DNA from 2 places in the Bacillus sp. A015 genome. Region 1 is predicted to be linked to the other one. Evidence: a T-box and tRNA genes for the amino acid it is inferred to sense, from the RefSeq annotation. Region 1 holds a T-box; the other holds one or more tRNA genes.
The links. A T-box is a leader RNA that pairs with one kind of tRNA and senses whether it is charged. The one in region 1 lies ahead of leuS (leucine--tRNA ligase), so its partner is inferred to be a tRNA-Leu.
Positions count from the first base shown of each region.

Region 2: it has a tRNA-Leu gene. The T-box ahead of leuS (leucine--tRNA ligase) is inferred to sense a tRNA for this amino acid. The anticodon was not compared.

Region 1 covers NZ_JBSPZB010000015.1:56,384-66,235, forward strand. Annotated here, with positions in the region: gene ACSLGF_RS13125 (extracellular solute-binding protein) at 108-1,604, opposite strand; gene ACSLGF_RS13130 (carbohydrate ABC transporter permease) at 1,630-2,508, opposite strand; gene ACSLGF_RS13135 (NAD-dependent epimerase/dehydratase family protein) at 2,709-3,461, opposite strand; gene ACSLGF_RS13140 (dienelactone hydrolase family protein) at 3,509-4,411, opposite strand; gene leuS (leucine--tRNA ligase) at 4,542-6,956, opposite strand; T-box leader at 7,054-7,275, opposite strand; gene ACSLGF_RS13150 (DUF4257 domain-containing protein) at 7,379-7,708, opposite strand; partial or broken gene ACSLGF_RS13155 (PAS domain-containing protein) at 8,134-8,874, shown strand; gene ACSLGF_RS13160 (sunset domain-containing protein) at 8,957-9,658, shown strand; gene ACSLGF_RS13165 (ABC transporter permease) at 9,714-9,852, opposite strand, start outside.
Region 2 covers NZ_JBSPZB010000016.1:266-10,117, reverse strand. Annotated here, with positions in the region: partial or broken gene ACSLGF_RS13410 (FbpB family small basic protein) at 153-272, opposite strand; gene ACSLGF_RS13405 (homocysteine synthase) at 565-1,857, shown strand; gene lepB (signal peptidase I) at 2,089-2,655, opposite strand; gene ACSLGF_RS13395 (LTA synthase family protein) at 2,812-4,755, opposite strand; gene ACSLGF_RS13390 (DUF7021 domain-containing protein) at 5,267-5,707, shown strand; gene ACSLGF_RS13385 (hypothetical protein) at 5,773-6,042, shown strand; gene ACSLGF_RS13380 (hypothetical protein) at 6,185-6,373, shown strand; gene ACSLGF_RS13375 (histidine phosphatase family protein) at 6,443-6,991, shown strand; partial or broken gene ACSLGF_RS13370 (aminoglycoside phosphotransferase family protein) at 7,249-7,818, shown strand; gene ACSLGF_RS13365 (hypothetical protein) at 7,853-7,987, shown strand; tRNA gene ACSLGF_RS13360 (tRNA-Leu) at 8,299-8,380, opposite strand; tRNA gene ACSLGF_RS13355 (tRNA-Leu) at 8,418-8,506, opposite strand; tRNA gene ACSLGF_RS13350 (tRNA-Cys) at 8,521-8,591, opposite strand; tRNA gene ACSLGF_RS13345 (tRNA-Gly) at 8,597-8,671, opposite strand; tRNA gene ACSLGF_RS13340 (tRNA-Gln) at 8,679-8,750, opposite strand; tRNA gene ACSLGF_RS13335 (tRNA-His) at 8,760-8,835, opposite strand; tRNA gene ACSLGF_RS13330 (tRNA-Trp) at 8,860-8,933, opposite strand; tRNA gene ACSLGF_RS13325 (tRNA-Tyr) at 8,947-9,031, opposite strand; tRNA gene ACSLGF_RS13320 (tRNA-Thr) at 9,059-9,131, opposite strand; tRNA gene ACSLGF_RS13315 (tRNA-Phe) at 9,138-9,213, opposite strand; tRNA gene ACSLGF_RS13310 (tRNA-Asp) at 9,233-9,309, opposite strand; tRNA gene ACSLGF_RS13305 (tRNA-Met) at 9,358-9,434, opposite strand; tRNA gene ACSLGF_RS13300 (tRNA-Val) at 9,450-9,525, opposite strand; tRNA gene ACSLGF_RS13295 (tRNA-Glu) at 9,558-9,632, opposite strand; tRNA gene ACSLGF_RS13290 (tRNA-Ser) at 9,652-9,742, opposite strand; tRNA gene ACSLGF_RS13285 (tRNA-Asn) at 9,747-9,821, opposite strand; rRNA gene rrf (5S ribosomal RNA) at 9,831-9,852, opposite strand, start outside.

The sequences.
Region 1 (9,852 bases):
AGCGTCTTTCTGATTTAAATCAGAACAAACGGATTGGCCCTGATCCAGACAACTTCGACTTTTAATGAAAACACCCCCGCTTTTTCTGCTAAGCGGGGGTGTTCTGTTTATGATTTTTTAAAGGAAGCTTCATATTCCTCAATGATTTTATTTCCACCATTTGATTTCCACTTCTCTACATCTTTCTTAAATTGTTCTTCGTTTATATCTCCAAGAATGAACTTGTAGGTCGCATCATCGATGATTTTCTTCAATTCGTTTCCTCGCTCTGATGCCGTCTCTGAATACAGGCTTTCAGCAGGGTTAGCGACGATGATGTTTTTGTTGTCTTCTTCCAGCTCTTCGTATTTTGTACGAACCGCATCCCCTTTATTTTTTAAGTAGCGTTTATCAATCCCTACGAGGCTGACAAGCGGCTGTACATCTGTCTGCCAGCTTTTCACTTGGCTTTCTTCTCGGATAAATGTATTTCCTTCTTCTTTCTTATAATGCTGACCATCTATACCGTAAGTCATTAAACCATACACATCTTCTTCTGCAATGCGATCAAAGAAAGCCAAAATCCGCTTTAACTCCGCCTCAGATTTAACGCTTGTTTTAGGGAATGCGAAGATGCCATTATGACCGCCTGATGCCCACACACGTTCTTTGCCATCTGGGCCTTTGATTCGATTGAGAATATCCACTTCCATGTTTTTATCTGTCGCATCATCCCTCAGGTTCACCGCATCTACCATATTTCCAACATAGATGCCTGCTTTTCCTTGTGAGAATAATTCTTGCTGCTGTGTTTTACTTGTGACTGGGAAATCTTTGTTTATATAGCCATTGTCACGTAGCTTTTTCATGTATTTCATTGTATTCATATACTCATTTGTCATAAAGTCTGGCGTGAATTTGCCGTTTTCTTCTTTCCAGTCTGTTGGCATTCCTTCATATGAACCAAGTGTTTTAAATGCCCCATAAATCAAATCATTTCGATCTGTAAAGCCAATCGTATCGGCTTTTCCATTTTGGTTCGGATCTTTTTCAGTAAATGCTTTGGCTACTTCATAAAGATCATTCAATGTTTTTGGTGTATCCAAATTTAAATTTTCAAGCCAATCCTTTCGAATGACAATCCCTTGTCTTGAAAGCGGTCTCTCTCTATAAATTCCATAAAGCTTACCGTCTATAGAGGCGTTTTTATTAATCAGTTCGTTCATCTTACTTAAATTTGGATAATCCTTTAAATACGGACCGATTTCCCAGAACATGCCTGATCTGAACGCATTAATAGCAGACGAATTCTTAATGTCTTGGATCGTGACAATTTGCGGGAGATTCCCTGCGGCAAGTGCTGAATTTAAACGGTCTTCTTTCACAGCATCAGGCACCCACGTAATATCAAGCTCTGTATTTGTAAGCTTCTCAATCTCTTTTAATACTGAATCCTTCGGCGGCTGCTGATGATACAAAATGGCCATCCAAGTCAGCTTCACCTTTTTGTCTAAATCAACCTTCTCATCTGATGAGCTTGCGCCTTTACTTGAGCACGCTGAAAGAATGCCACTTGCTGCAAACAGCAGGACAAACGCTATCAACCATAATTTCTTTCTCCCCATAAGATCCCTCCGTTGTTCCATCTTTTTAACCCTTTACAGAACCTAGTAATGCCCCTTTGTTGAAATGCTTTTGAATAAATGGATAGACAAGCAGCACCGGAATGGTCGCCACGACAATGACAGCCATTTTAATGGTTTGGTCTGGCGGTGGTGTGGATGAGCCCATATCCGACATATCTCCCTGCATTCCGCTCGATACAATCACAATCTGCCTCAGTAGTACTTGAATCGGCCATTTCACCGAATCATTTAAATACAGGATGGCGGTCATGTACGTATTCCAATACGTCACGGCATAAAAAAGTGAAATCGTCGCAATGGCTGGTAAAGAAAGAGGAAGCACAATTTTAAAGAAGATCCCTAAATCGTTACACCCATCCATCTTAGCTGATTCCTCAAGGCTTGCCGGAATATTTTGAAAGAAGTTTTTCAAAATGATCAAATTGAACGCATTGATGGCGACCGGTAGTATGAGTGACCAATAGGTATCAAGGAGCCCAAGTGTTTTCACAACAATAAACGTCGGGATCATCCCTCCACTAAACAGCATCGTGAAGACAACGAGAAACATAAGTGTTCTCCGGCCTTTTAACTCCTGGCGAGACAGCCCGTATGCCATGAGAGAGGACAAAAACATGCTGACAGCTGTTCCAACGAGCGTGACGAGAATGGACACAATGAGGCTGCGATACACAATATCTGTAGAAAAGATATATCGGTATGCCTCAAGAGAAAACGTTGCCGGGAACAAGATAAACTTCTTCGTGATGACCTCTTCTACCGTAGCAAAAGAGGCGGCAATGACATGGATGAACGGGAGCACACATATTAATGCGAACATGAGTAGAAAAGAGTAATTAAATAAATTGAACAATCGGCCTTTAAGAGAACGGTCTATGTTCATCACGCCCTTTCTTTGTAAGCGTTATCATTTCATCTGAAAATAAGCTACAGCCTGTGACGATATCGTGATTAAAATGTAACAAACGGGGGGAGAAAGCGTCTATAATCATTTTGACAGACCAAACAGATCATTATGCCAGTCGTGCTTTTATGCTCTTGAAACAAAAGAATAAGATCATAAGCTAATGACATGATTATGCCCTATGCCTGATCATTTTCTTCAAGGATTTCCGTCGTATTGACATCTGGTCTGTAGCCTAACTCCTGCTTCGTTTTCTCAGTGGACCAAGGCTTTTCTTCATTTTCTGATACGGCATAATATGTCCCAAAGGGAACTTCCGTTTCAATCGCTGCCTTTGTCATCCCAACAAGATCTTCATGTGAAAGCAGCGTTCTTTTCGTTCTTTTTTTCTTGTGTAATTCCTCCATTTCATCTGTCACAACGGTTCCAATCCGCAAATTGATGACAGACATCCCCGTTTGATCGTGGAATAAACGTCCTAACTGTTCAGAGGCAAATTTTAAAATGCCATACACATTTTTTGTCGCAGGCACATCGTCAGTCGTAATGTTTCGCCTTAGTAAGGAATGACCATCCTTTTCATAACGATCGGTCACATGGTTACTGCTTGCAAAAATGACTTTTGGTATGCTTAACCGAGCCGCTGAACGAAACATATGATAGGTGCTCCGCCAAAAAACATCATTCATTTTTGTGAATTCCTCTGCATTCATCACGTCATGCGTCATGTCCATGTTTAGAAGATGAATGAGGACATCTGTATCTCGCGGAATCACCTGATATAATTCCTGTTCATTCGTTGCATCCGCTAAAATGACTTTCTCTACACAGCTTGTTTGATCAATGATGTTGATGTTGTACTCAGAAGAGAGCCCTTTTGTTAAAAGACGTCCGATCACACCGCATCCGCCAATGATGGTGATTTTTTTCATATGTCTCCTCCTTCCTTTTGGCGTAGTATGTCCAAGCCTTTTATTGATTACAGCCACTTTTTCAAAAATCGTGTTGCTTCGTGACGCATAGCGGCTGTTTCAAAATGACCTGCATGAAGACCAACAAGCTGATACCGTTCTTTCAATGAAGCAGTTTGATAGGTTTGACTCAATACCTTTTGAATTCGCCCAACGCCTTCAGCAGGCGTGAGCTGATCGAGTTTTCCAACCAAGCTTAAATGGGGTCTTGGAAAAATCATTTCCTGGATATCCGCTGCTGTAAAATGCTTGGCTAAGCTCGGTACATAGTAGTAAAAGCCGTGCCGGTCTAAATTGTTCGTTTCAATCAATGTGTGATGATCTACCTGTGCGCAAAGATCGATACACACACTGACCCGCTCATCAAGCGCAGCCGTCCACCATGAAAGAAGACCACCCATTGACATCCCAAAAACGGCTAACCGCTCTGGCAGCACATCGGATCGAGACAGCAAATAATCGATTGCACACATGCTTTCATACAGCATCATGCCCCACATCACTTTTCCAGTTAAAAGCATTTCCTTGAAAATTTCACTTTCCGTTCTACCCCTTCTTTCACCAAAGCCTGCATGGTCAATTGCCAGCACACTATATCCTTTTGACGTGAACTCTTTTGCGTATGAAGGTGCTTGCAAATAATGAGCACCCTTTAACAACTCGTCCTTCCCATCCATGTAATTCCCGCCATGAGAATGTTGGAACAACACAACCGGTCTTTTCTTCACTGTATCCTTCGGCTTCACAAAATAAGCGGGCACTTCCTCTACGCCATGAATAGAGAGAATGAGTGTTTCGACTAAGTAAGATTCACGTTCTTCAATTTTTAACGTATAAGCCTCCACGCGATGGCGTTCTGGCATCTCTCCTAACAGACTGAGCAGTTGTTCACGTTTGCTTTCCTTTTCCATTGACGTCACTCCTCATTTTCTTGATCAACTTTTAAAATACGAGATCAATAGGGGAATCACCTTGTTTTCGACAAAATTATGTCCCGGGAAATAACAAACACCCACCGGTTTATACCGATGGGTGTAGTCATTAGTTCGCAACAATATTGACAAGCTTACCAGGGACCGCAATCACTTTACGAATGGTTTTTCCTTGAAGCTGTTCTTTTACTCGTGCATCATTTTTTGCAAGTTCTTCTAACTGTTCCCTTGTTGCGTCAGCAGGAACGGTTAATTTTGCTTTCACTTTACCATTTAGCTGTACGACAATTTCTACTTCATCGTCGACAAGCTTTGACTCGTCATATTGCGGCCATGCTTCATAAGAAATCGACCCTTCATGACCAAGTTTATTCCAAAGCTCTTCAGCTAAATGCGGTGCAATTGGAGAAAGAAGTTTCACAAAGCCTTCTGCATATTCTTTCGGCAGTGTATCAGCCTTGTAGGCATCATTGATAAACACCATTAATTGTGAAATTCCTGTATTGAAACGTAAGCCTTCATAATGATCTGTCACCTTCATCACTGTTTCATGATAGCTGCGTTCTAATGCGCCGCCGGATTGCTCCGTCACTTTGTCACTGATTGAGCCATCTTCATTTGTGAATAGACGCCATACACGGTCAAGGAAACGGCGAGCGCCATCAAGTCCTGTTTCGGACCAAGCGATTGACGCATCTAAAGGTCCCATGAACATTTCATAAAGTCTTAATGTATCCGCGCCATGAGATTCTACGATGTCATCTGGGTTGACTACGTTCCCTTTTGATTTACTCATTTTTTCATTATTCTCGCCAAGAATCATTCCTTGGTTGAACAATTTCATGAAAGGCTCTTTTGTTGGGACAACGCCGATATCATATAAGAATTTATGCCAGAAGCGCGCATATAAAAGATGCAGTACGGCATGTTCTGCTCCGCCAATATACACATCAACCGGAAGCCATTTCTTTAGCTTTTCAGGAGATGCAAGCTCTTCCGTGTTATGTGGATCAATATAACGTAAGAAGTACCAGCAGCTGCCTGCCCATTGCGGCATTGTATTCGTTTCACGACGTCCTTTTTTACCTGTAACAGGATCTACAACCTCAACCCACTCTTTTATATTGGCTAAAGGTGATTCACCTGTTCCACTTGGCTTAATTTCAGTCGTCTTAGGCAAGATCAGTGGAAGCTCTTCCTCTGAAACAGCTGAAGATGTTCCGTCCTCCCAATGAATGATTGGAATTGGCTCACCCCAGTAACGCTGACGGCTGAATAGCCAGTCTCTTAAACGATACGTGACTTTCTTTTCACCTTTTTGATGTTCTTCAAGCCATGCAATGGCTTTTTCAATCGCTTCTTCTTTCCCTAAGCCATTTAAGAAGTCAGAGTTAATGTGTTTTCCATCACCTGTGTAAGCTTCTTTTTCAATGTCTCCGCCTTCTACAACTTCTTTAATTGGAAGATCAAATGTCTTAGCGAATTCATAATCTCGCTCATCATGGGCAGGTACTGCCATAATAGCTCCCGTTCCATAAGTAGCTAACACGTAATCTGCAATCCAGATCGGCATCTTTTCACCATTTAATGGATTGATGGCATACGCACCTGTGAAAATACCCGTTTTCGTTTTAGCAAGATCTGTCCGCTCTAAGTCGCTCTTAGATTGAATTTCTTTGATATACGCATCCACTGCTTCTTTTTGAGCAGCTGATGTAATTTTTCCAACAAGCGCATGTTCTGGTGCAAGCACCGCATACGTTGCACCAAATAGTGTATCAGGACGCGTTGTAAAAACGGTAAACTGTTCGTTATGTCCTTCTACTTCAAAGTGAACATGCGCACCTTCAGAACGTCCGATCCAATTACGCTGCATATCTTTGATGCTTTCAGGCCAATCAATGTCTTCTAAATCTTCTAACAGCCTGTCCGCATATGCCGTAATTCTCAGCATCCATTGCTTCATTGGACGTCTTTCAACAGGATGTCCTCCGCGTTCACTTTTTCCATCAATGACTTCTTCGTTTGCAAGGACCGTGCCGAGCGCTGGGCACCAGTTAACTGGTACTTCATCGATATACGCCAATCCTTTTTCATACAATTTCAAGAAAATCCATTGTGTCCATTTGTAATAATTCGGATCTGTCGTATTGATTTCTCGATCCCAGTCATACGAAAATCCTAAAGATTGAATTTGGCGGCGGAAGTTATTGATGTTCTCTTCTGTAAAGAGCGCCGGATCATTTCCTGTATCCAGTGCATACTGCTCCGCTGGAAGACCAAAGGCATCCCATCCCATTGGATGAAGAACATCATATCCCTGCATACGTTTCATACGTGATAAAATATCCGTTGCTGTGTAGCCCTCAGGATGCCCAACATGAAGCCCTGCTCCTGATGGATATGGAAACATATCAAGCGCATAAAACTTTGGTTTACCTTCCGAGTCAGATGTGGCGAATGTTTTATGTGTCAGCCAATAATCCTGCCACTTCTTTTCAATTTCCCGATGCTGAAAACTCAATATGAAAACCTCCTTTAATATGTACGGCTTTATCTGCTCAGATGACCACTGCAAGAATTCAGATTTTTCTAAAATCAACAAAAAACCCTCATCCCTGGAAAGGGACGAGAGATTTTTTGGTTCCCGCGGTACCACCCTTGTTAGCGTAACTTGCTGTTCGTACGCTCGCTTAATATCTTTAACGCAGACATGCGACAGAAGCTTTAACGCAACTGCAACTCTGAGGCGAGTTCAGAAGCAGATTTGATTGACTTTCACCAGCCGTCAATTCTCTAAAGACAAATACTGCTTTCCTACTACTCCTCTTCACTGTTCTTATCGTAACCGTCATCTAAGTAGTATTTTATAGAATTATGATCATAAGTGCAAGCAGGTTTGTATACAATGGGAATGTACCCTAGACTAGGGTAAAGTAGAGGATATTATTCGTGTGGAGATCGGTTATGACGGTTGGAGTCTGCATCCTGTGAACGCTGTTCTCTCACAAAATCGAAGCTTCGCAGAACTGCTTCTCCTCCGTAACCTGAAATAATTGATAAGATGACCAAGTGCAGACTAGAATCGGGATTTGAGGATAAGACAAGCAGTGTAGCGGCAATCATCCCAACGAGCCAATCTTCAATAAACCCTAGGTAAATAAACTTTTTTGTCATTCTGGGCTTCTCTAGCCTGCCTTTTTTCTTTACGTGACCGAGAATGCCCATGACCCCTCCAATGGCGCAAGCAATAATGACTTGTTGCAGCATTTTCATCACCTTCCTAAAGCCCTTAGAATAGTAAAGCGACTTCAGGCTGTCCAGCCCCCTGTAATGCCATTCTGCTGTTCCGTCATAATCCATGTAAAAGGTCTATTCTCTCTAACGAAGAAAAAAAGCTTGTTTCTTCCATTATATGTGAATGACCCAAAAACAATCTTGATGCATTGGAATCATTTTCACCTAATCCATATTAACTATTTTTGTCATTTTATGAATTATGAGCAATTGATTCCTTCTTTTTCTAAAGAAAAGTCTCCTTACTTACTCTATTCTAATGGAGGACAAACTATGATGACAAATTTAACAAAGTGTTTGCAATCACCGAAAAAGAACATATGTTCTTTTTCGTTTATAAAGAATTATTTTGGTTGAAAAGAAACCATTTTAAATGTCTGATAGCAGCAGCAAAGGAGGGTAATATGGTCAGCTTGAACATCTTCGGCTTGCAAAAACAGCTTGAACTCATAAAAAAAGCGCTAGATCATGCGCGGATTGCTGTTGTCATTACAGACCCTTCTTTAGAGGATAACCCTATCGTTTATGTGAATCATGGCTTTACACAAATGACTGGATACAAACCAGATGAGATTCTTGGGCGTCGTTGTCGATTCCTCCAAGGAAAAGACACAGCTCAAAAATTATAAAAAAGACGGCACTTTTTTTGGAATGAACTCAATATAGATCCTCTATACATTGAACAAGATGACAAAACATTTTTCATTGGCTTTCAAAAGGATATTACGAAACAGAAAGAATATGAACAGCTCCTAGAAGATTCCTTAAAGGAAGTCACCTCTCTTTCGACGCCAATCGCCCCAATCAAAAATGGTGTGTCCGCTCTTCCACTCATCGGAAAACTATCTGAAGAACGCTTTGATGCCATTGTCGCTAAGTTAACTTGTATATTAGGTGATTCAAAGGATGATTATTTAATCGTCGATCTTTCTGGTTTAATCGATGTAGATGATTCCGTCGCAGCACGAATTTTCAAACTGCACCATCCCCTCAACTTAACTGGAACGGAACTGATCATTACTGGGATCAAACCACAGCTTGCGATGAAAATGAAAGACTTGGATACAGATTTCCAACATACCATCACATATTTGACGGTAAAAGAAGCTATTAAAGGATTGCCATTAGCTGAAAGCCCTGTGTAACAGGTTTTTTTATTTGAATCACTCTACAAAATGGAAAAATGAGGTATGATAGGTGTAAATAGAGATTTAGGGGGGCTGCTAGATGATCTTTTTACTCATCATAGGTCTTTTATGCTTTTGTTTCGCCATAGGATATGCCGCTAATTTCTTCTTATTCAAACACCAGAACCAAAGGATTTTTTCAAAGGGACTCTTTTATCCTTTTTTGATCATTGGTCTCGTTTTTTCCATCATGTCGTTACCATTTGTGGCCACAGATGCTCCTAGGGCACAAGCAGATCCAACTTCCGAACAGCTGTTAAAGGATCAAAAACAATTAGCATCTGAAAATTCTCGCCTGAAGGAAGATAAAGAGTCGCTTACATCCTCTTTAGAAGACGCGACAAAAGAAAAAGAAAAACTGTCAAAAAAGCTAGAAAACATCACCTCAGAAAAAGAAACAGTAAAACAGCAAGAGGAGACCATTCAAGAGCTTGAAGAGAAAATAGACAAGCTGACCTCTAGCAACGAAACACTCAAAAAAGAAAACAAGAAAAAAAATAATGAAACTCAATCCTCAACCGTCCAGCGCTCCGCTCCTAAGGATGAGGGAACGAATACGGGCGGGCATGAGTCACAAAAGGAAACAAAAAAAGAATCGGCCGCCTGTAACATCAAAGGGAGTGTGAATGGCATTTATCATACACCGAGCAGCAGATACTACTCGCGAACAAAAAATGTAACCGAGCTGTTCTGCTCCGTAGAAGAGGCAGAGCGAGCAGGCTACAGGGCACCTAAGCAATAGCTATGCTTCACGATCAAAAACCTCCTGTCAGCCCACTAGGAACAGGAGGTTCTTTTTAAATTTCTCTTCTTAATGCGGTTAATACATTCGTTTTCGTTGCCTTACGTGCTGGGTTGAGTCCAGATATAATCGCTACCCCTGCGCTAATCACTGTCGCTGTGATCACAAGACTTAGCGGAATATAGGAGAAGGTA
Region 2 (9,852 bases), on a different contig from region 1:
ATTGATTTCACCAGCTTGGCAATGTATTTTTCCGCATCCGCTCGGATGTCTTCCCAAAAAGACTGATCCGCAATAATAATTGAAATTGTCAATGAAATCTCGATCCCTGTTGTCATCAGACATATACACAGTAAGGCCCTTAACCCCAAAAGTTATTTTGACCTTATATGCTTTTCATCAATTCGATCGTAAATCGCTTCTATTCGTTCTTGATTGCTGTAAATCTCATATTTGTTCCGCTCAATCAAAATGTCTAGTGTGAGATCCATATGATTTCTGTATTTTTTCGTTTTTTCTCTTTTTCTCCATGTTCCTCTTCCCTTCTGATGAAAATAAAAAAAGGCCCTTCACTCATGCTTGAGTGATAGAGCCTTCTCAGCCATTCTTGGTGATGTTTTCAGTATGCTTATATTAATGCATACTATTCCTACCCGTAAACTATATTTATTGTTTTTTCAGATTTATCTAAAAAATGGTTGACCAAGCATGAAACAAGATTTATAGTCTTATTAAATATTTCTTATCAAAGTAGTTGGTTTTATCTAACAAAAGGAGGATACACACATGTCAGAAGAACTTCAATTTCGTTTAGAAACAAAAGCCATTCACGCAGGTCAGGAACTTGATTCAGCGACCTATTCAAGAGCCGTACCTATTTATCAAACAAGCTCTTTCGGTTTTAGAGATAGTGAGCATGCGGCGAATTTATTTGGACTGCAGGAACCTGGAAATATTTATTCACGTATTATGAACCCTACAAACGACGTATTTGAAAAAAGGATCGCTGAGCTTGAAGGTGGAATTGGTGCACTTGCTGTCTCTTCTGGACAAGCAGCCACTACGTACTCTATTTTAAACATTGCAGGAGCCGGGGACGAAATTGTATCCTCCAGCAGTCTTTATGGAGGCACCTACAATCTGTTTGCTCATACACTAAAAAAGCTCGGGATTACAGTGAAATTTGTTGATTCATCCAATCTTGAAGAACTTGAAGCAGCGATTACGGATAAAACAAAAGCAGTGTATGCAGAGAGCATCGGGAATCCAAAAGGCGACATTTTACATATTGAAGCCGTCTCAGCCATTGCACACAAACACCATATTCCGCTTATTGTGGACAATACGCTCGCCAGCCCCTATTTATTAAGACCTATCGAGTTTGGCGCAGACATTGTCGTCCACTCAGCTACGAAATTCATTGGCGGACATGGCACATCAATTGGCGGTGTCATCGTCGATAGCGGCGGGTTTCCTTGGGCTGACAGTGATAAGTTCAAAGGGCTGACTGAACCAGATCCAAGTTATCATGGCCTCACGTATACTGAAGCGATTGGAGAAGCGGCCTATATCACAAAAGCACGTGTACAGCTCTTACGTGATTTAGGGGCAGCACTGTCACCTTTTAACTCATTTTTGCTTCTTCAAGGCTTAGAAACATTGCATTTACGTCTCGAGCGACATAGTGAAAATGCGTTAAAAACAGCGCAATTTTTACAGGATCACCCTCTTGTAGAGTGGGTAAGCTACCCAGGTCTTGAAGGCCATGAATCCTATGAGCTGGCTCAAACCTATTTACCAAAAGGACAAGGTGCAATCCTCACATTCGGTATTAAAGGTGGACGAGAAGCAGGTAAAAAGCTCATTGATTCCGTGCAGCTTTTCTCACACCTTGCAAACGTGGGCGACTCTAAATCACTGATCATTCATCCTGCCAGTACGACACATCAACAATTAAGTGAAGATGAGCAAAAGGCGACAGGCGTCACACCAGAACTCATTCGTTTATCTGTTGGAACAGAAGCGATTGAAGACATCCTTGCAGATCTTGAGCAGGCGATTGCAAAAAGCCAGTCTTAAAGAAACAGAAAAAAGCACACGGCTGTGTGCTCAGGCTGTCGAGAAAATCTCGACAGTTTTTTTGAAGGTCTAGATACACCGTATATTGAATGTAACGAAAGCAAAAAACACCATATATCGTTTCGTGAACAGTTGAAAAGACAAAAATGAGGGCTTTGTTGACACCTTGTCTTGAAAACCCCCACTTTCTCTTTAATCTGAGCACACGGCTGTGTGCTTTTTTATTGTTTATTATTGGTTGAGTAATCGAATATCTTGGAAAGGATAAAATACAAATGATGTTGTCCCTTGAATATCACTCTTTGTAAAAAGACCTAAGCCGTTGCGGCTGTCCATTGATTTCTGGCGATTGTCGCCCATGACAAAGTACTTTCCTTTAGGGACTGTAAGAGGACCAAAATCAGGCGTCAGCAAGGTGCCATCTGCGGCTGCTTTCTTTTTGTTTGACGCTAAATAAGGCTCCGGCACTTTTTGACCATTCACATATAGCTGGTCATTTTTCATTTCAATTTTATCACCTGGTAAGCCAATCAATCGTTTCACGTAATGAGTGCTGCGGTCTTCCCCATCAAGTACAATGATCTGTCCTCGTTTATAATCACCGAAATAATCGACGGTTTTATTCACAAAGACCCGCTCTGTATTATGCAATGTCGGGTCCATAGAAGACCCTTTGACAATGTACGGTGCGAATAAAAAATTACGAATGATAAAAACAGCAATGAATGCGATTAAGATGGCTTTGATCCAGCCCCATAACTCTGATTTCTTTTTTTGTGTTTTTGTATTTGTTGTCATAAGCTCCTCCTGAAATCCTCTAGGACGAAATGAGTTTTCACCAGCTTCCAGCTGACGTCACGCTTGTTTCCCCCTAAATATAAACATATTTTGCCAACAAATCAAGCTGTAAGAGAGAAAAAGGCAAGCACCTTTCTGTGCTTGCCCAAAACTCAGTTACTTAGCAGAAGAATCCGCTTCTTGCTCTTTGTTTGTTTTACCATAGAAATAATCAGATGGATTCACTGGTTTAAAATCAGATAGCTTATGGAATCGAAGAAGATCCCTGTAGAGCACTTTATCTGAAAGACTTAACTGATTATCCACACGGGCTTTGATCGCCTCTGTCTTTTTATTTTGCTTCATCACTTTACCCGTTTTCGTGTCGTAGACAGTGTTATCTACAAGTGTGTATTTTGGTGTCACATAGTTTCCGTTACGGAATGCAACTGTTTGATCATGTTTTTTAGAAAATAGATCTGTCCCAAAATTCACGTACTCGTTTGAATCGATACCTTGTAAGTGGAGAAGTGTTGGCATCACGTCAACCTCACCACCATACGTATGATTCACGCCGCCATCTTTACCAGGGATACGAATCATCAGTGGTACACGCTGATTTTGTGCATTTTGATACGGTGTAATTTCTTTTCCTTGGATTTCACTCATGGCACGGTTATGGTTTTCAGAAATACCGTTATGGTCCCCATATAATAAAATAACTGAGTCTTTATACAGACCTGATTTTTTCAAATCCTTAAAGAATTGTTCTAATGACTCATCTAAATATCTTGCTGTCTGGAAGTAATTATCCACTGTTTTATCGCCAGTTGTTGCTTTTGGAATAGTGGCATCTTTCTCATCTAAATTAAATGGATAGTGATTTGTCAGTGTCATTAAGTGTGCATAAAATGGTTTTTTCAATGATTCTAACATTGGGATTGATTCTTTAAAGAACGGCTTATCCTTCAGACCCATATTCACAAGGTTTTCTTCATCCATGTTGTAATATGAAGCATCGAAGAATTGATCAATTCCCATATGCTTATAAATCGTGTCACGGTTCCAGAAAGACTTATAGTCCCCGTGAAGCACTGCACTTGTATAGCCTGCTTTTTGATCTAGGATCGCAGGAAGCGACTGGTAGGTATTTTCTCCCTTTGTCACAAACGCTGCACCCTCTGGCAAGCCAAACATACTATTATCCATCATCAGCTCAGCATCCGCTGTTTTTCCTTGACCTGTCTGATGGAAGAAGTTATCGAAATACGTAAAATCATCTTTTCCATGAGCCAGTTTGTTTAAAAACGGCGTTACTTCTTCTCCATTTAGTTTGTAATCAATTAAGAACGACTGGAAACTCTCTAAATGGATTTTAATGATGTTTTTACCTTTCGCTTTACCAAAATACTCTGCATTTGGCTTCGCATAGTGAGAAGCCGTATAGTTCACGACATCAGTTAAATCTTCACTGCTCGCATTTGCGACCTGCGTTGCGTTTTGCGCTGATTGTACCCCGTCATAAATCGTATAATTATAAACACCTAAATATTTGACAACATACTTATGATCAAATGTTCTCGTTAATAATTCCGGACGATCCTTTTCAGCTAAATGCAGATTGACAAAGAACAACCCAACACCTGCAGCCACAATAAGCAGTGCAAACGTCTTTTTCATTTGGAATTTCTTCACTTCCGGTCTCCAAATCACAATGGCAATCAAGATGATGATATCAAGGAAGTACAAAAGATCATGTGGCTTAATGCTCGATAACACACCGCCAGTCATGCCTCCCCCAAGATTGCTTGCTTGTTTCATTGTTGAGAAAGTCAAAAAATCATCAAAGAAACGGTAGTACGCTACATTTGCATATAAAAGTGCGGTCATAATAAAATCAATGACAATTAAAACAATGGCAGATTTACGCCCCTTCAAAAAGAGAGCAAGTCCCAAAAACACGATGGCTGAACTAAATGGATTTAATAAGAGAAGACCCTCTTGAAAAGAACCTTTCACTCCTAAATTAAAGTCCATTTTGTAGGCTGTGTAAGATTTTGCCCAGAATAAAAGAACAGCCAAAACAAAAAAGCTATATTTGTTCGCAAATATTTTTTTCATAAAACCTCTTCTTTCTTTTTTTCGATCTGATATAAATGAAATCATAAAAAATTTACATTCATTTTGCAAATGTAAATCTTCTGCACCCAGCATTCCGATGCCCTGTCTCCGCCGGTTACATGTGCTCCTTTAATATAACGGATGAGAAGCATCATAAGTTTCAAAAAAAATACGAGTAAATAAAAGGGAAAATATCCATTTACATTAAATTCACTAACACTTCATGTTTCAGTGGATGATGAAGGTTTTGTAAATCACTTAGTATTACTTTACTTTTTTCATCTAATCGTGTCAAAGTAATTATAAAGAAAAGGAAGAATCACCTAGGCTTTTCGACTCATTTACCCAAATTTATACAAAATTCGAACCCAACTCCTCAATTTGCTCTTTTATTGTGACTCAACTCCAGCAATCCATGTATTTTCACTCCTTCTGTAAGTCTAAAAAACAGTTTTAAGCAAAAAAGGCTTGATTTCCCCTGCTAATGTGCGGTGTGATAAAGATATAGATTTTGATCATATCATTCTTATGGCTGGGGGGGACATCACATGAAGAAAAACAAACAAAGAACGCATTTGAAGAAAGATTTTCAGAAGAACTAGTAGACATGATTGCTGTCACAGGACCTTCTGGAGTAGGCGCAGGAAAAGCAGGAAAAGAATCTCTTTGGACCGCTTCAATTCCACTGATTGCATGGAAGGAAAAAGGCCGCATCACAACCGAAAAAGTGAGACTCTGCTGGTTAACAGATGAAGAGGGGTTACGGGAAAAACAGGCACAATTACATAAAGAATCAATCATTACTCTTCAGGTACGAAAAGGTACAGGTGAATTCATGCTGCAAATCGCCTCAGAAGAAAAATCTCGTTTCATGATCGGTGATAATGGCACCATGTATTTCTATTACGACAAAGAAACGAAAGAATGGTTGATGCACTGGGATTGTTTTTAGATGTCTATTGAATGAAACCTTTCCTCTTTCTAAGCGTAATGAAACATATGAAAGGAGGAGGTCATGTGGGATTCATTTTAGACATCTTTACCCTTGCTCTGTACATCCTTTTTCTACAGGTAGATGAAGAAGAGATCTCAAGGAACGCAGCACATCTGAAAAAATATAGCTGGTTTCAAGCGTTATTAAATGATCAAACTTGCAGAGAGCTCATCATTTATGACCAAGATGTTCGCCGTGTCATTGGTCAATTGAAAACGAATAAACTCCATAAAAAGCGATACAACTTAAGATGCGAACGAAAGGTACAGCAAGCATTACGCCGTGCCATGTAAATATGCAAAAAGAGCCGCTCTTGACTGTGGCTCTTTTCGTATCAATTTAATAGAACCTTTTGAAGAAAACAATTGACGCTTGGACAACTCTCCCCGTATATTATGTATAAATCCATCTTTTTCTTAGAAAAGGGGGCTTCACATGCGCTTGTTTAAGAACTGGCGAAAAAAGCAGCACAAACAGCCGGTCGCTTCAGAAACGCAAGAAGACAGCATTCCAATCAACTTTTCCACACTTCCCTTTGGTACAGACACCGTAGATGATTTTTTGTTCAACTTAGACCTGACCTCCAAACTCACAGATCCCTATAAAGAAACAGATACGAACTAATGAACCTAGATCATGAATGCTCATCCAATACTGGATGATTTTTTTATACTTAATGAAAGGTGTAATCCCATGAAAACCTATTATGTCGTCAGACACTGCCAAGCAGATGGACAATCCAAAGACGCGGCTTTAACAGCGCAGGGCATCGCTCAATCACACACACTTGCCCAATTCTTTTCCAGCATACACCTCAATCAGATCATCTCAAGTCCTTATAAACGAGCGATCCAAACCATTCAGCCTCTTGCCCTTGCAAAACAACTTAAGATGAAAATTGATGAACGTCTCTCTGAACGTGTGTTAAGCTGCAAATCAATGGACGATTGGTATGAAAAGCTAAAGCTCACTTTTACGGATTTAATCATCACATATGAAGGCGGAGAATCCAGCCAGGAAGCCATGAAAAGGATCGTAGAGATTCTATACGAACAAATATATTTAGAAGAAGATCATACTCTCTTCGTCACACACGGCAATATCATGAGCCTGCTCCTCAAACACGCCGATTCGAACATTGGCTTCAATGAGTGGGAGAAGCTCAGCAATCCAGATATCTATGTATTGAAATACTTTAACTCAGATCATTTAGAAATAGAACGAATATGGCATAACATATAAAAAAACGGCAGAATCCATTCTGTCGTTTTCTCATCACAATACACCTATTGGCGATAATAAAAGGCTTCCACTCATTCATATGGTTTTTCAAGTTCCGCACACCATTTCATAAACCCGCTTGTCTCCGTTTGCTGAAATTCAATCCAGTCAGATAAAAGCTGAGCATAGTAGACTGCTTGTTTTTGAAAATAGGTACTGTTCTTTCATCTTGTATCAGCTTGATAATGTCATTGTGACCCGGCTTTAGGGGGCTTTTAATGAAAAAACAGTACGACAATGAAGAATTGCTGACAGGAGGGAATGTCTCAAACGTATATCGTTCGGGAGATACGGTTCGACGGGAATTAAAGTCAGGCAATATTAACATACACAAGTTACTAAAGCATTTGGAAAAAAAGAATTTCAGCTATGCCCCAAAATATTTAGGTGTTGATGAACAAGGTAGAGAGATACTATCATTTATCGAAGGAGAAGCTGGGAATGATCCTTTAAAAGGATACATGTGTTCTAATGATGCTTTAAAAGAAATAGCGAATATGCTAAGACTTTATCATGATGCCGTTCGTGACTTTCCAATTTCAGACGATTGGGAACTTATGGATAATACTCCTAACAAAATAGAGGTTGTGTGCCATAATGACTTTGCAATATACAACATTATTTTCAATCATGAAAAACCAGTTGGAATCATTGATTTTGATGTTGCTAGTCCTGGTCCAAGGCTTTGGGATATAGCATATACACTTTACACTTGTGTTCCTTTAAGTAGATTCTTTCGCACCGAAACAGGTAAGGTAGTTCATTATGATTCATTAGAACATATTGAAGGCACTAGAGCTTGGGGGCAGTGAGGAGCAGCGTGTGATTGTTCAGATTTGTGAAACCTATCTATCCGCTTTGTGGTATTCGTTTCATCATATACATGAAGATCTTTGTTTAAGTACATTTGAGGTGGATCAAGAGCGAATTCAGGGCATTCAAGATGTCATGATCTAGAGATGTATTTTTGCCCATATATAAATACAGTTATACAAAGGATCTACTTGGTGATGAGAATAAGTCGTCCCATCAGACAAATAATCAAATTTTCTATTGAATTTTGTGAAATGTGTTTCTTTTTTCAAGGATATTGAAGAACGAACATTACCCACTAACTATAACATTTAAGTTGTTCTTACGATAGCTTTCTCCCCTTCGCAACTTCGATTAGAGGTGATGGGAAAACAAAAAAACGCCTCACCACAATGGAGAAACGTTAGTTTAACGGTATATTAAATTCAATTACCGATTATGAAAATTTTAATAGATACCGGTGGCCGGGGTCGAACCGGCACTCCGTGAGGAACACGATTTTGAGTCGTGCGCGTCTGCCAATTCCGCCACACCGGCATGATCATTAAAGAGCGCAACTTATGATAAAAATCAATGGTGCCGAGGGCCGGACTTGAACCGGCACGGTAGTCACCTACCGCAGGATTTTAAGTCCTGTGTGTCTGCCAATTCCACCACCCCGGCAGTCTTTTCAAAAAAGGCGACACCCGGATTTGAACCGGGGATAAAGGTTTTGCAGACCTCTGCCTTACCACTTGGCTATGCCGCCATGATTGGAGCGGAAGACGGGATTCGAACCCGCGACCCCCACCTTGGCAAGGTGGTGTTCTACCACTGAACTACTTCCGCATATCAACTGGGCTAGCTGGATTCGAACCAACGCATGACGGAGTCAAAGTCCGTTGCCTTACCGCTTGGCTATAGCCCAATAATAAAATGGGGCGATTGATGGGAATCGAACCCACGAGTGCCAGAGCCACAATCTGGTGCGTTAACCACTTCGCCACAACCGCCATAGATGTTATGAATCATATAATTGGCAGGGGCAGTAGGAATCGAACCCACACCGGAGGTTTTGGAGACCTCTGTTCTACCTTTAAACTATGCCCCTATGAAAGTAAAAATGGTGGAGGGGGGCGGATTCGAACCGCCGAACCCGGAGGGAGCGGATTTACAGTCCGCCGCGTTTAGCCACTTCGCTACCCCTCCACATATGGAAATAATAAAGAAAAACAGTGCCGGCAAGAGGACTTGAACCCCCAACCTACTGATTACAAGTCAGTTGCTCTACCAATTGAGCTACACCGGCAAATAGTGGTGGCTCGGGACGGAATCGAACCGCCGACACACGGATTTTCAGTCCGTTGCTCTACCAACTGAGCTACCGAGCCAAGTATTACTTTTGAAAAATGGCGGTCCGGACGGGACTCGAACCCGCGACCTCCTGCGTGACAGGCAGGCATTCTAACCAACTGAACTACCGGACCATTTTGGTTGCACTCAATGAGTACTCCCTATTGGTATATAAAATAATTTGGTTGCGGGGGCAGGATTTGAACCTGCGACCTTCGGGTTATGAGCCCGACGAGCTACCGAACTGCTCCACCCCGCGACGATATAAAAGATATGGTGGAGGATGACGGGCTCGAACCGCCGACCCTCTGCTTGTAAGGCAGATGCTCTCCCAGCTGAGCTAATCCTCCGAATAAAAATGCTGGTATGTATTCTATAAAAATGGTGACCCGTACGGGATTCGAACCCGTGTTACCGCCGTGAAAGGGCGGTGTCTTAACCGCTTGACCAACGGGCCCTCTATTATATGTATCTTGTGGCGGAGAGCAAGGGATTCGAACCCTTGAGACGGGGTTACCGCCTACACGATTTCCAATCGTGCTCCTTCGGCCACTCGGACAGCTCTCCAAATTGGCTCCGCAGGTAGGATTCGAACCTACGACCGATCGGTTAACAGCCGATAGCTCTACCACTGAGCTACTGCGGAATGAAGAAAGCCTGGCGATGTCCTACTCTCA